3 regions of the Pseudoalteromonas sp. ESRF-bin5 genome follow, and region 2 is predicted to be linked to each of the others. Evidence: predicted binding sites of a transcription regulator. Region 2 holds the regulator's gene; each other region holds the start of a gene.
The links. Region 2 encodes MetJ, which represses methionine synthesis genes. Its sites were predicted from a motif close to TAGACGTCTAGACGTCTA; they were not measured.
Positions count from the first base shown of each region.

Region 1: the regulator MetJ is predicted to act here: its motif matches at 2,721-2,738, upstream of metA (homoserine O-acetyltransferase MetA).
Region 3: the regulator MetJ is predicted to act here: its motif matches at 1,481-1,498, upstream of metK (methionine adenosyltransferase).

Region 1 covers NZ_NTLW01000319.1:6,230-10,523, reverse strand. The annotation lists gene ettA (energy-dependent translational throttle protein EttA) at 1-1,150, opposite strand, end outside; gene BCG07_RS19500 (M24 family metallopeptidase) at 1,327-2,628, shown strand; gene metA (homoserine O-acetyltransferase MetA) at 2,804-3,751, shown strand; gene BCG07_RS19490 (homocysteine S-methyltransferase family protein) at 3,741-4,294, shown strand, end outside.
Region 2 covers NZ_NTLW01000271.1:32,112-36,405, forward strand. The annotation lists gene BCG07_RS16710 (malic enzyme-like NAD(P)-binding protein) at 447-1,688, shown strand; gene metJ (met regulon transcriptional regulator MetJ) at 1,757-2,077, opposite strand; gene metB (cystathionine gamma-synthase) at 2,277-3,506, shown strand; gene metL (bifunctional aspartate kinase/homoserine dehydrogenase II) at 3,512-4,294, shown strand, end outside.
Region 3 covers NZ_NTLW01000079.1:25,573-29,866, reverse strand. The annotation lists gene tkt (transketolase) at 1-1,294, opposite strand, end outside; gene metK (methionine adenosyltransferase) at 1,600-2,751, shown strand; gene BCG07_RS03700 (hypothetical protein) at 2,915-3,463, shown strand; gene BCG07_RS03695 (5-formyltetrahydrofolate cyclo-ligase) at 3,484-4,080, shown strand; gene rpiA (ribose-5-phosphate isomerase RpiA) at 4,134-4,294, shown strand, end outside.

The DNA.
Region 1 (4,294 bases), on a different contig from region 2:
TAACACTACCGCTATCTGGCTGCTCTTCGCCACTTAACATTTTAAATAGCGTAGATTTACCCGCGCCGTTAGCACCAATAATGCCCACAATAGCGCCTTTAGGCATTGTAAAGCTTAAGTCGTCTATTAATACGCGGTCGCCAAAGCTTTTACGTAAGTTAGTCACTTCTAATACTTGGTCGCCTAAACGTGGGCCAGGTGGAATAAATAGCTCGTTTGTTTCGTTACGTTTTTGGTAATCTGATTGTTGTAGCTCGCTAAACTGCGCCATACGCGCTTTAGACTTAGCCTGACGACCTTTAGGGTTTGAACGCACCCATTCAAGTTCTTGCGCAATTGATTTTTGACGTGCTTTTTCAGATTTTTGTTCTTGCTGTAAGCGCGCGTCTTTTTGTTCAAGCCAAGAAGAGTAGTTACCTTCCCATGGAATTCCTTCACCACGGTCAAGCTCTAATATCCAGCCAGCAACGTTATCAAGGAAGTAACGGTCATGCGTTACCGCCACAACAGTGCCTTCGTAGTCATGTAAGAAGCGCTCTAACCATGCAACCGACTCAGCATCTAAGTGGTTAGTTGGTTCATCAAGAATAAGCATATCTGGTTTTTCTAGTAACAAACGACAAATAGCAACACGGCGGCGTTCACCACCTGAAAGGTGCTCAATTTTAGCATCCCACTCAGGTAAGCGAAGTGCATCAGCAGCGCGCTCTAGTACGTTATCGATGTTATGGCCATCGTGCGCTTGAATAACTGCTTCTAATTCACCTTGTTCTTTAGCCAGTGCGTCAAAGTCAGCACCTTCCATTGCGTACTCGTTGTAAACCTCGTCAAGGCGATTAAGGGCGTGTTTTACTTCGCCAACAGCTTCTTCAACTATTTCTCGTACTGTTTTGCTTTCGTCTAGTACTGGCTCTTGTGGTAAGTAACCAATTTTAGTACCAGGCTGAGGACGTGCCTCACCTTCAAAGTCTTGGTCAACACCGGCCATAATACGTAGCAATGATGATTTACCAGAACCATTTAAACCAAGCACACCAATTTTGGCGCCAGGAAAAAAGTGCAACGAAATATCTTTTAAAATTGTACGCTTAGGCGGCACAACTTTAGATACTCGACTCATCGAGAAAATAAACTTATCAGGTAAAACCATGGAGGAAAGCCTTCAAATAATAATAAAAATTTTAATGTTGTATTGTAGTTGTTGAGAGGTGAAACAGTCAACGAATGGCGGGTGGGAATATATCTTTATCGTTTTATCTCGTTAAATGTATAGTTTTATTTGGGTGTGCTAACGTATTTAAACCATAGTAAAAATAAGAAAAACCCATGACTATACAAAAAGTAATAACAATGTTGGCTTTGCTTACGTTATTTACCACAAACCCCAAAGCTAACGCAGTCGATTCTCCTTGGCCCGAAATAAGAAAACAAAGAATAAATAAACTCCTGCCAAACGCTTTAAAAGCAGCTAAGGTAGATGCTTGGCTTATTGTTTGTAGAGAAAATAACAACGACCCATTGGCTGACCATGTTGGCTGTGAAAACGCAGGTTCGCCAGCGGCATATTTATTTTATTTTAATAAAGGGGCGTTTCATTCGGTAGCCTACTCACCTTCAAGCGAAGCAAAAGCACTCGACGAGCTAAACATACATGAAAAAGTGATCTCGGTGCCACGCAGTGTGTCTGCGTTAAAATACGCGGCTGAGTTTATAAAAAAACAACCCTTTGAGCGTATAGCAATAAATGTCTCTGATCTTAATGCACAGGCAGATGGGTTATCGCACTCGCAATACAAGCAATTAACTAACTTATTAGGCGCAAAGCAAACAGCAAAGCTCGTATCTTCCGAAGAAGTCGTTTATCAATGGCTTTCAATTAAGTTACCTGCTGAAGTTGAAATAATGAAAGAGGCCGCAATGCTTTCAGCAACGTGGCAAATAGAGGCTTATAAAACTATTATTCCGGGTAAAACCACCGATGCCGATGTAGCTAAATTTTTAAAAGCTAAAATGAAAGCACGAGGTGTAACCGATGCATGGGCTGCCGATCAAAATCCTAACGTAAATTCAGGTCCCGATCGCGGGCATTCGCATTCTACAAATAAAGTCATTATGCCGGGCGACGTAATTCAAATTGATTTTGGCGTAAAGCTCTTCAATCGCTGGGTAAGTGACATTCAGCGTTTTGCTTATGTACTTAAAGAAGGGGAAACCTCTGCACCAGCCAACATTCAGCAATATTGGATTAATGCCCGAGATAGCGGTTTTGCCGCATTTAATGCAATGAAACCCGGCGTAAAGGGTATAGACGTGGATCAAGCTCAAACCGTATTAATGAATAAATACAACTCAGAGCCTGTGCCATGGAGTACCGGCCATCCAGTTGGGTATGTTGCACACGATACCGGGCCCAATTTAGGTGGCTCTCGCAGTGCCCAAGTAAGGCCTGCTGCTCATCGTAAACTTAAAGAGGGAATGGTGTTTGCTTTTGATGGCTTTTTTAGTTGGCCTTTAAACAACACCGAGTTTAAAACCATTTCTGTTGAAGAAATGGCTGTAATTACCAAAAACGGCGCTGAGTATTTAATTCCCCCTCAGCAAAATTTAATATTAGTGGGCAATAATTAGTTCATTATTTTAAATGCAGTGAGTTAAGCCTCTTTTTAAGGGGGTGACTCATTGCTTGCCACATACTTAAGTAATAATGAATAAATTTCATTTAGACATCTATACATCTAGAGGTTGATATTTTTTGCTTTCAGTTCATAATTAGCACGAGTTTTTATGAGTAGGAGTTAAAAATATGCCAATTACCGTAAAGGATGAGCTTCCAGCCATTGCACGTTTGCGCCAAGAAAACGTATTCGTCATGCCAAAAAGCCGTGCAAAAACGCAAGAAATCCGCCCAATGCGTTTGGCTATATTAAACTTAATGCCTAATAAAGTAGAAACCGAAGTGCAGTTTATTCGTTTACTTGCAAATTCTCCTTTGCAAGTAAACGTAGAGCTGCTGCGCCTAGACACTCACCGCAGCAGTAATAACTCAGAAGAACACCTAGATACCTTTTACCGCTATTTTTCAGAGGTAAAAAATAACAATTACGATGCGCTTATTGTTACAGGCGCACCGCTTGCGCATTTAGAGTATGAAGATGTTGCCTACTGGGAAGAGCTTAAAGTCATTATTGATTGGGCAGAGCAACACGTTACCTCTACGTTGTTTTCGTGTTGGGCGGCTCATGCAGCGCTATTCCATAGCTACAATTTAAAGCGCGACTTAAAACCCAATAAGCTGTGTGGCGTATTTACTCACCAATGCCATTTTAAACACGGGGCATTAACCCGCGGTTTTGATGATACCTTTTTAGTACCACACTCACGTTATGGGCACATTGATATAAAAAAAATAAATGCGTGTGATGATCTCGTTGTATTAGCAGGCTCTGAACGAGTGGGTGCTTACTTATTAAAGAACAAATCGGGTAGCCAAGTATTTATAACAGGCCACCCAGAATACGATGCCGACACCCTAAAAGGGGAGTACGAGCGTGATTTACAAAAAAGCCCAGATGCGCCAAAACCTGAAAACTATTTTCCCGATGATGATGCAAGCAAGCAACCGTCAAAAACGTGGCAAAGCCATGCTTTTTTACTTTTTTCGAACTGGTTAAATTACTACGTGTATCAGACCACACCGTATGATATTAATTTAGTTAGCCAAGATGTGAGGACTAACAACTATGCCGAATAATACAGCCGCCAACAAACAAGCCGAACTAAGTGAAGCGCTTAAAGAGCGCATTTTAATTTTAGACGGCGCTATGGGCACTATGATCCAAACTCATAAACTTGAAGAAGAAGACTACCGAGGCGAGCGTTTTAAAGATTGGCACGTGCTAATAAAAGGCAATAACGATTTATTAAGCCTCACCAAACCCGAGCTAATAACCGATATACACCGCGGCTTTTTAACTGCCGGTGCAGATATTATTGAAACCAATACCTTTAACTCAACCACCATTTCGATGGAAGATTACGACATGGCAAGCATAAGCCGTGAGGTAAACTTAGAGTCGGCAAAACTCGCGCGTGCTATATGTGACGAGTTCACCGCTATAAATCCAGAAAAACCACGCTATGTAGCGGGGGTTTTAGGGCCAACATCTAAAACCTGTTCTATCTCGCCAGATGTAAACGACCCAGGTTACCGTAACGTAACGTTTGATAAGCTGGTTACTGCGTATGTAGAGTCTACCCTTGCATTAATGGAAGGTGGCGCTGATTTAATACTTAT
Region 2 (4,294 bases):
GATTTTCATATTTCCCTGCTATGCATAACTATTTCCTGTTCTTATTCTGAATATGCATAAACCTTTACAGACAAACCGCAAATTATTCTCTATATTTTTAATTAGTTCATTTTTTAACTAAGTGGTTAAATGCAGCTAACGTGAAGTTATATGTTTTTAAAGTATGTGAATAAGCCTATTTTTGCTTATTTTTATAGTACTTTATTAAGATATTTTATAAAAAATAATGAAAGAACAAATGTGCCTTTAGAATCCGTTATTGGATGAATTTTTATTTATAAAGTGTCGATATAATTTACAAAAGTTATTGAAAAACCTCTTAAAATTAATCGAACTAGCATATAACAGGATAGACCTGATATTGCTTGGAATTTAAAAATAATAAGGGTATCGTAGCCTAAACTTCACCTCTCACTTTTACTTTAATTGCAGGATACAATCGCGTTATGTCAGACTTTCGTGAACAAGCACTACACTATCATTCGCACCCCGTTCCAGGAAAAATTAGCATTGAACTAACAAAGCCTGCTGAAACGGTAAAAGATCTCGCATTAGCATATAGCCCAGGAGTTGCAGAACCCGTACGTGAAATCGCTGCAGACCCTGCAAACGCTTATAAATACACAGGCAAAGGGAATATGGTTGCGGTTATCACTAATGGTACTGCAATTTTAGGCTTAGGTAATTTAGGCCCACTTGCTTCAAAACCTGTAATGGAAGGTAAGGCGTTACTGTTTAAGCGATTTGCTGGCCTTGATTCTATTGATATCGAAGTGAAACACCGCACTACTGAAGACTTTATTAATACAGTTGCTAATATTGCCGACACGTTTGGCGGAATTAACCTTGAAGATATTAAGGCGCCAGAGTGTTTTGAAATAGAAAAAGCATTGATTGAGCGCTGCAGTATTCCGATATTTCATGATGATCAGCACGGTACTGCCATTGTAACTGCTGCGGGTATGTTGAACGCGCTTGAGGTGCAAGGCAAGTCTATCGAAAATGCGACTATTGTGTGTTTGGGTGCCGGTGCTGCTGCGGTTGCTTGTATGGAGCTGTTAATTAAGTGTGGTGCTTTGCGCGAGCACATTTATATGCTTGACCGTAAAGGTGTTATTCATACTCGTCGTGATGACTTAAATGAATACAAAAAACTTTTTGCTAACAATACAGACAAGCGCACGTTGCAAGATGTTATTGAAGATGCAGATGTATTTGTTGGTGTATCGGGGCCTAATCTATTAGCTGCCGATGATTTAAAATTAATGGCAGAAAAACCAGTTGTGTTTGCTTGTTCAAACCCAGATCCAGAAATTGATCCTGCACTGGCTCATTCTGCTCGAAACGATCTAATTATGGCAACGGGTCGATCAGATTACCCTAACCAAGTTAATAATGTTCTGTGTTTTCCGTTTATATTCCGCGGTGCTCTTGATGTACGCGCCAGTGCAATAAATGATGAAATGAAAATTGCAGCTGTAGAAGCGATAAGAAGTATTGCTAAAGAGCCTGTACCTGCTGAAGTACTGACGGCTGCGGGTGTTGATAAGCTGGAGTTTGGTGATAAGTATATTATTCCAAAACCAATGGATCCTCGTTTATTACCACGCATTGCAAAAGCGGTTGCAATAGCTGCTGTAGAGTCAGGTGTTGCACAAATTGATTTACCAGAAAACTATATGGAATAACGACTAAGTCGTAATTTAGACACAAAAAAACCTCAATTAATTGAGGTTTTTTTGTGTCTAAATTACGTTTAATCTTCGTTTAAAACAGGCACTTCTAGCCCCATTTCTTGCATTATTTTTTTCACTTCTTCAGGAACTTTTTCGGCGTTGTCTTTACGTAAGTCGTCGTCGTTAGGCAAAGGTTGACCGGTAAATGCATGTAAAAATGCTTCACAAAGTAATTCACTATTTGTTGCATGACGTAAGTTATTAATTTGACGACGCGTGCGTTCGTCCGTTAATACCTTTAATACATTTAGTGGGATTGAAACGGTAATTTTTTTTACTTGTTCTGATTTTTTCCCGTGTTCTGCGTATGGGTGAATATACTCACCATTCCATTTAGCCATAAGATGTATCGTCGCCTCAGATTAATAATTGCTCATATGCACTACAATGCATATGAATATGCGTGAAATTCTATCGATTTAAAAAAGATAGTCAAATACTAGTTGTTTAGCCATCTGGAGCTTTAAATGTTTTGACATCTTTAATAAGATAAATTACTCTTTTAGACGTCTAAACATCCAAATTAAATAGGTGACGAATATGAGCGAAAAAAATAAAGCAACCATTGCAGTAAGAAGTGGTGTTGAAGCAGACAAGCATCATGGCGCAGTTGTCGCACCTATTTACTTATCAACCACCTATTCGTTTGCCGACTTTGATACAAAGCGTCAATACGATTACGGGCGAAGTGGTAACCCCAATCGTGATATTTTAGCCGAAACCTTGGCTGAGCTTGAAGGTGGCGCACGCGGTATTATTACTGCTACGGGTATGTCTGCCGTTCACTTGGCTACGCAAATCCTGAATCATGACGATACGTTAGTGATCCCACATGATTGTTACGGCGGAAGCTATCGTTTATTTACTTCACTGCAAAAGCGCGGTTTGCTCAAGCTAGAAGTTTTAGATTTAACACAAGCACACAGTTTAGATAAAATTTTAGCAATTAAACCTAAGCTAATTTGGATAGAAACACCAAGTAACCCATTACTACGCTTAACTGATATTAAAGCAATAACCGATGTTGCTAAGCAGTGCGGTGCTTTAGTCGCTGCCGATAACACATTTTTATCACCAGCATTACAAAACCCTATTAAATTTGGTGTTGATATAGTTGTACATTCCACCACCAAGTACATCAATGGTCATTCAGATGTAGTGGGCGGTGCGGTGATTGCTGCTTCACAAGAGCTGGGCGATGAGCTGGCATGGTGGGCAAATAATATAGGTATTACAGGTGCGCCATTTGATAGTTATTTAACATTGCGCGGGTTGCGAACACTAAATGTGCGTTTAAAGCAGCATCAAGAAAACGCATTAGCGATTGCTAAATACCTAGAAAAGTCGGAATTTGTTCGCCAAGTTTATTACCCTGGTCTTGAATCACACCCACAGCATGAATTAGCCAAAGCGCAGCAACTAGGCTTTGGTGGCATGGTGAGTTTTGATATTAAAGGAGACGTAAACGATGCTGCGGCGTTTTTAACCAGCTTACGTGACTTTAGCTTGGCAGAGTCTTTGGGCGGAGTAGAGAGCCTAATATGCCATCCTGCAACCATGACCCATGCTGGCATGGAGCCTAAAGCTCGTCTTGAAGCGGGAGTGGGCGATACACTTATTCGAGTTTCAGTAGGTATAGAAGATATAAACGACTTATTAGCTGATTTAGAGCGCGTGTTTCAGCTTGTAAAGCCAGGCAGTAAAGCAAATTTAAACAAAGGAGCAGGCGGTGACATTAAATTAAGTGCCGCTCATCCAGCGCTTTGGTGAACAATATGACACAAACAGTACATAAATTTGGTGGTTCAAGCCTTAGTTCGGCTCAGCGGTATGAGCGGGTTGCGAGTATTATTTTAGAGCATACTCAGCCGGGCGATTGTGTTGTTGTATCTGCGGCGGGAAAAACAACCGATACTTTAGTAAAGTTATGGCAAAGCTATCAGCAACAAGATACGCATGTCGTTGCTGATATATTGCTGCAATTAAATAATCATCAAACTGATTTAATCACACAGTTACTTCATGCAGATCTTAAGCGAACTGCTTTAACGCGTTTGCATAGTGAACTAACAGCGATTAGTGAATTGATAAAAAACCAAGGCTTGAAAGAAGCTCCCTTGCTTGCTCATGGTGAGGTATGGTCTGCACGCTTATTGGCGCTTTACCTTACGCAATTAAATATTAATGCTTGTGACCTTGATGCTCGAACACTTTTTACATTAAATAATGGGCAATTGTTACATACCCAAAATGCGCAGCAATGTGCGAAGTTTATAACCCCAGACTACATTAATGTTGTCACAGGCTTTATTGCATCAAATACGTTGGGTGACACGGTTACACTTGGTCGCAATGGGAGTGACTATAGTGCAACCCTACTCGCTAATTACTGCCATGCTAAGCAGGTGTGTATTTGGACTGATACACAAGGTGTATACAGCACAGACCCTCGCAAAGTTAGTAAAGCGGTTAAATACAATAAAGTATGTAGAGGTCAAGCTAACCTATTAGCGCGATTAGGTAATCCTGTTTTACACGCTAAAACGCTTTCTCCTTTA
Region 3 (4,294 bases), on a different contig from region 2:
CGTAAGGAATAAAGCCTTTATGAAGTGCAATACCGTTCATAATTGCCGACATACCAAACTCACGCACACCGTAGTAAACGTAGTTACCACTTGCATCGTCCGCTGTTAGGCCTTTAGAGCCTTCCCAAATTGTTAAGTTTGAACCTGCTAAATCGGCAGAGCCACCCATAAATTCTGGTAATAATGGACCAAATGCATTTAATGCATTTTGTGACGCTTTACGAGATGCTGGATTTGCCGGGTTTGCTTGTAACTGCTCAATATACGCTTGTGACTTTTCAGCCCAATCGGCAGGTAAATCTGAATTTGTACGGCGTTTGTACTCAGCTGCAAGCTCTGGGAATGCTTTTGCATAGGCTGCAAACTTTTCGTCCCAGCTTGATTCAAGTTCTTGGCCTTTAGCTTTTCCATCCCACTGTGCGTAAATGTCTTCAGGGATTTCAAATGCATCGCCCGTCCAACCTAAAAACTCACGCGATGCTTTAATTTCGTCATCGCCAAGTGGTGCACCGTGACAGTCGTGGCTACCCGATTTATTAGGTGAACCGTAACCAATAATTGTTTTACAACAAATGAGGGTTGGTTTATCAGTCACGCTTTTTGCTTCGCTAATTGCAGCACTTACTGCATCGCTGTCGTGGCCATCAACGTCACTAATTACGTGCCAGCCGTACGCTTTAAAACGTGCTGGTGTGTCATCGCTAAACCAACCTTCAACTTCACCATCAATAGAAATGCCGTTGTCATCCCAAAAAGCAACCAGCTTGCCAAGGCCTAATGTGCCGGCAAGCGAACAGGCTTCATGCGAAATGCCTTCCATTAAACAACCGTCGCCCATGAATGCATAGGTATGATGATCAACAATGTCGTGACCTTCACGGTTAAATTGTGCCGCAAGCGCTTTTTCAGCAATTGCCATGCCTACTGCATTTGTGATCCCTTGGCCTAGTGGGCCCGTAGTGGTCTCGATACCTGGCGCATAACTGTATTCTGGGTGGCCTGGTGTTTTAGAGTGCATTTGACGGAAGTTTTTAATTTCGTCCAACGGTAAATCATAACCACTTAAGTGCAATAAAGAATAGATAAGCATTGAACCGTGGCCGTTTGACAGTATAAATCGATCTCGGTCTGCCCACTCTGGATTTGATGGATTATGTTTTAGATAATCGCGCCATAATACTTCTGCGATATCAGCCATGCCCATAGGGGCTCCAGGGTGACCAGATTTGGCCTTTTGTACTGCGTCCATTGACAAGACGCGAATAGCATTTGCAAGTTCTTTGCGAGATGGCATGAATTCTCCTACCTTATATATGTATTTGCGCGGGTATTTATGTGTTCGTTTATGTACTCAAGTTACAAGAGCACTTTTATTGCGACCATTCTTACTTATTGTGGGGGCTGTGTGCAATTAAAAACCCTATAAAAATGAGGTATTATGAATATTTTTTAAGACCATAATGTCATAACTAATTTAATTTAGACGTCTAGGCGTAAAAACACTATGCAAGGTGTTTCGTTTTAGATAAAATACGCCCCTTAATTTTTTAGCGCTAATACCGACGTTTGTGAAGCGCAATATTTGTGAGCATAATTACAATGGCAAAACATTTATTTACTTCTGAATCTGTTTCTGAAGGTCATCCGGATAAAATCGCCGACCAAATCTCTGATGCGGTTCTTGATGCTATCCTAGAGCAAGACTCTCATGCCCGCGTTGCGTGCGAAACATACGTGAAAACAGGTATGGTTATGGTTGGTGGTGAAATCACTACTAGCGCATGGGTTGATATAGAAGAGATTACGCGTAAAACAGTACGTGAAATTGGCTACACTCACTCAGATATGGGTTTTGATGCTGACTCGTGTGCAATTTTGAACACCATTGGTAAACAGTCTCCAGACATTAACCAAGGTGTTGACCGTACTAGCCCAGAAGAACAAGGCGCTGGCGACCAAGGTTTAATGTTTGGTTACGCATGTAACGAAACTGAAGTGTTAATGCCTGCACCTATCACGTATTCTCACCGTTTAGTTCAACGTCAAGCACAAGTACGTAAAAGCGGCGAGCTTAACTGGTTACGTCCAGATGCAAAATCTCAAGTTACTTTTGCATACGAAAACGGTAAGCCAGTAGGTATTGATGCGGTTGTTCTGTCAACTCAGCACAGCGAAGACATCTCTCAAAACGATTTAGTAGAAGCTGTGATGGAAACCATCATCAAGCCAGTACTTCCTGCTGAACTAATCACAAGCGCAACTAAGTTTTTTATTAACCCAACAGGCCGATTTGTAATTGGTGGTCCAATGGGTGACTGTGGTTTAACAGGTCGTAAAATCATTGTTGATACATACGGCGGTATGGCACGTCACGGTGGTGGTGCTTTCTCTGGTAAAGATCCATCAAAAGTTGACCGCTCAGCTGCATACGCTGCACGTTACGTGGCTAAAAACGTAGTGGCTGCTGGCCTTGCTGATAAGTGTGAATTACAAGTATCTTACGCAATAGGTGTTGCAGAGCCAACTTCTATTAGTGTTGAAACGTTTGGTACTGGTAAATTAGAAGAAGCACGTTTAATCGAATTAATTCGTGAACATTTTGACCTACGCCCTTACGGCTTAATTCAAATGCTTGATTTAGAGCGCCCTATCTACCTTCCTACTGCAGCTTACGGCCACTTTGGCCGTGACGAATTCCCATGGGAACGCACAGATAAAGCTGACGCACTTCGCGCAGCAGCGGGTCTTTAAGACTAAAGCAAAAAAACGGCCCTTTTAAGGGCCTTTTTTATAGCTAGCAATTATGTAACGCAACGCTAATTCATAGTTTAAAAAATAACTATTAATTGGTCCTCGAACTTTTTTATACTTTAGGTATATACTCATTTAATTATAAAGCTTTAGGGATATTTAAATGACCGATAACTTTCGCGTTATGTTTGCTGGACTCGCTGATAACGTTGACTCAAAAACAGCGTGTACAACACTGGCGGCAAAACTAAAAATCTCAGAAGAAAAAGTAGCCTTATTTTTTAAAGGTAAGCCTTTATTTGCGCCTAGCGATAAAAACAAAGCATTAAAACAAGCTAAGCTACTTGTTGGAATGGGTATTAAAAGTAAGCTTCAAGCTGTATCGACAAATACTGAAAAAACCACTCAAACGGTAAGTGATAGCCAGCGAGATGAGCGTATTTTTGACGCATTAGACTACATAACCAGCAGTTTAATCAGGCTAGAAGAAAAACTCGAAGACCTTGAGCAGCGCTTACCTGAAAACCAAACAAAAACCCCTGAAGTAGATGAAGACGAATGGCAAGACGAAGAGCTATTACTGGACGAGGAACTAATAACTCAGCCTAAAAAACGCAGTAATGCATTGCTTTATTCGTTAATAGCTACGGTTGTTACGTTGCTTATTATACTTGCGGTGTACTTGGCGTTTCCTGCTTTATTTGCTTTTTAATTAGTTGGTAAGTTTGAAAAATGAGCGATTCACGCGCCCAAATAAGAAAATCTATTCGCGAATTACGTAATAATTTGTCTAATGAACAGCAAAATTTAGCATCTCAATCTTTAAGTATGAATTTTATTCAATACTTAAAAACAAAAAAAACAGCTAAAAATCAACATATCGCCATTTATTTAAGTAACGACGGAGAGCTTGATACCTCCTTGTTAATTAAAGAATTATGGAACTTAAATCACGTTATTTACCTACCAGTAATACACCCATTTAATGGCGCCACTTTGCTGTTTCAGCGCTATGAGAAAAACTCACCCATGAAGGCAAATCGCTATGGTATCTTTGAACCTAAGCTAAATTGCAGTCAAATATGCCCTTTACCCGAGCTGGACTACTTACTTATGCCATTAGTTGCATTCGATAATCAAGGTAATCGCTTAGGAATGGGAGGTGGGTTTTACGATAGAACACTGGCTCGTTTACACGATGAAAACTGGCAAAAAACACGACTTATAGGCCTTGCACATGAGTGCCAAAAAGTTGATGTATTGCCAATAGAGTCTTGGGACGTACCGCTTAAAACCATAATAACACCCAACAAAAATTACTGCTGGTGATGTGATTATTCGCATACTTGCAGCACACGTTTGACATACATGAGCACAAAATAATGACACAAGACGAATTAAAAAAAGCAGCAGCATGGGCTGCACTCGAGTTTGTAAAAGAAAACACGATAGTAGGTGTAGGCACAGGCTCAACCGTTAATCACTTTATTGATGCCCTTGGTACAGTTAAAGACACTTTAGTAGGTGCAGTATCAAGCTCTGA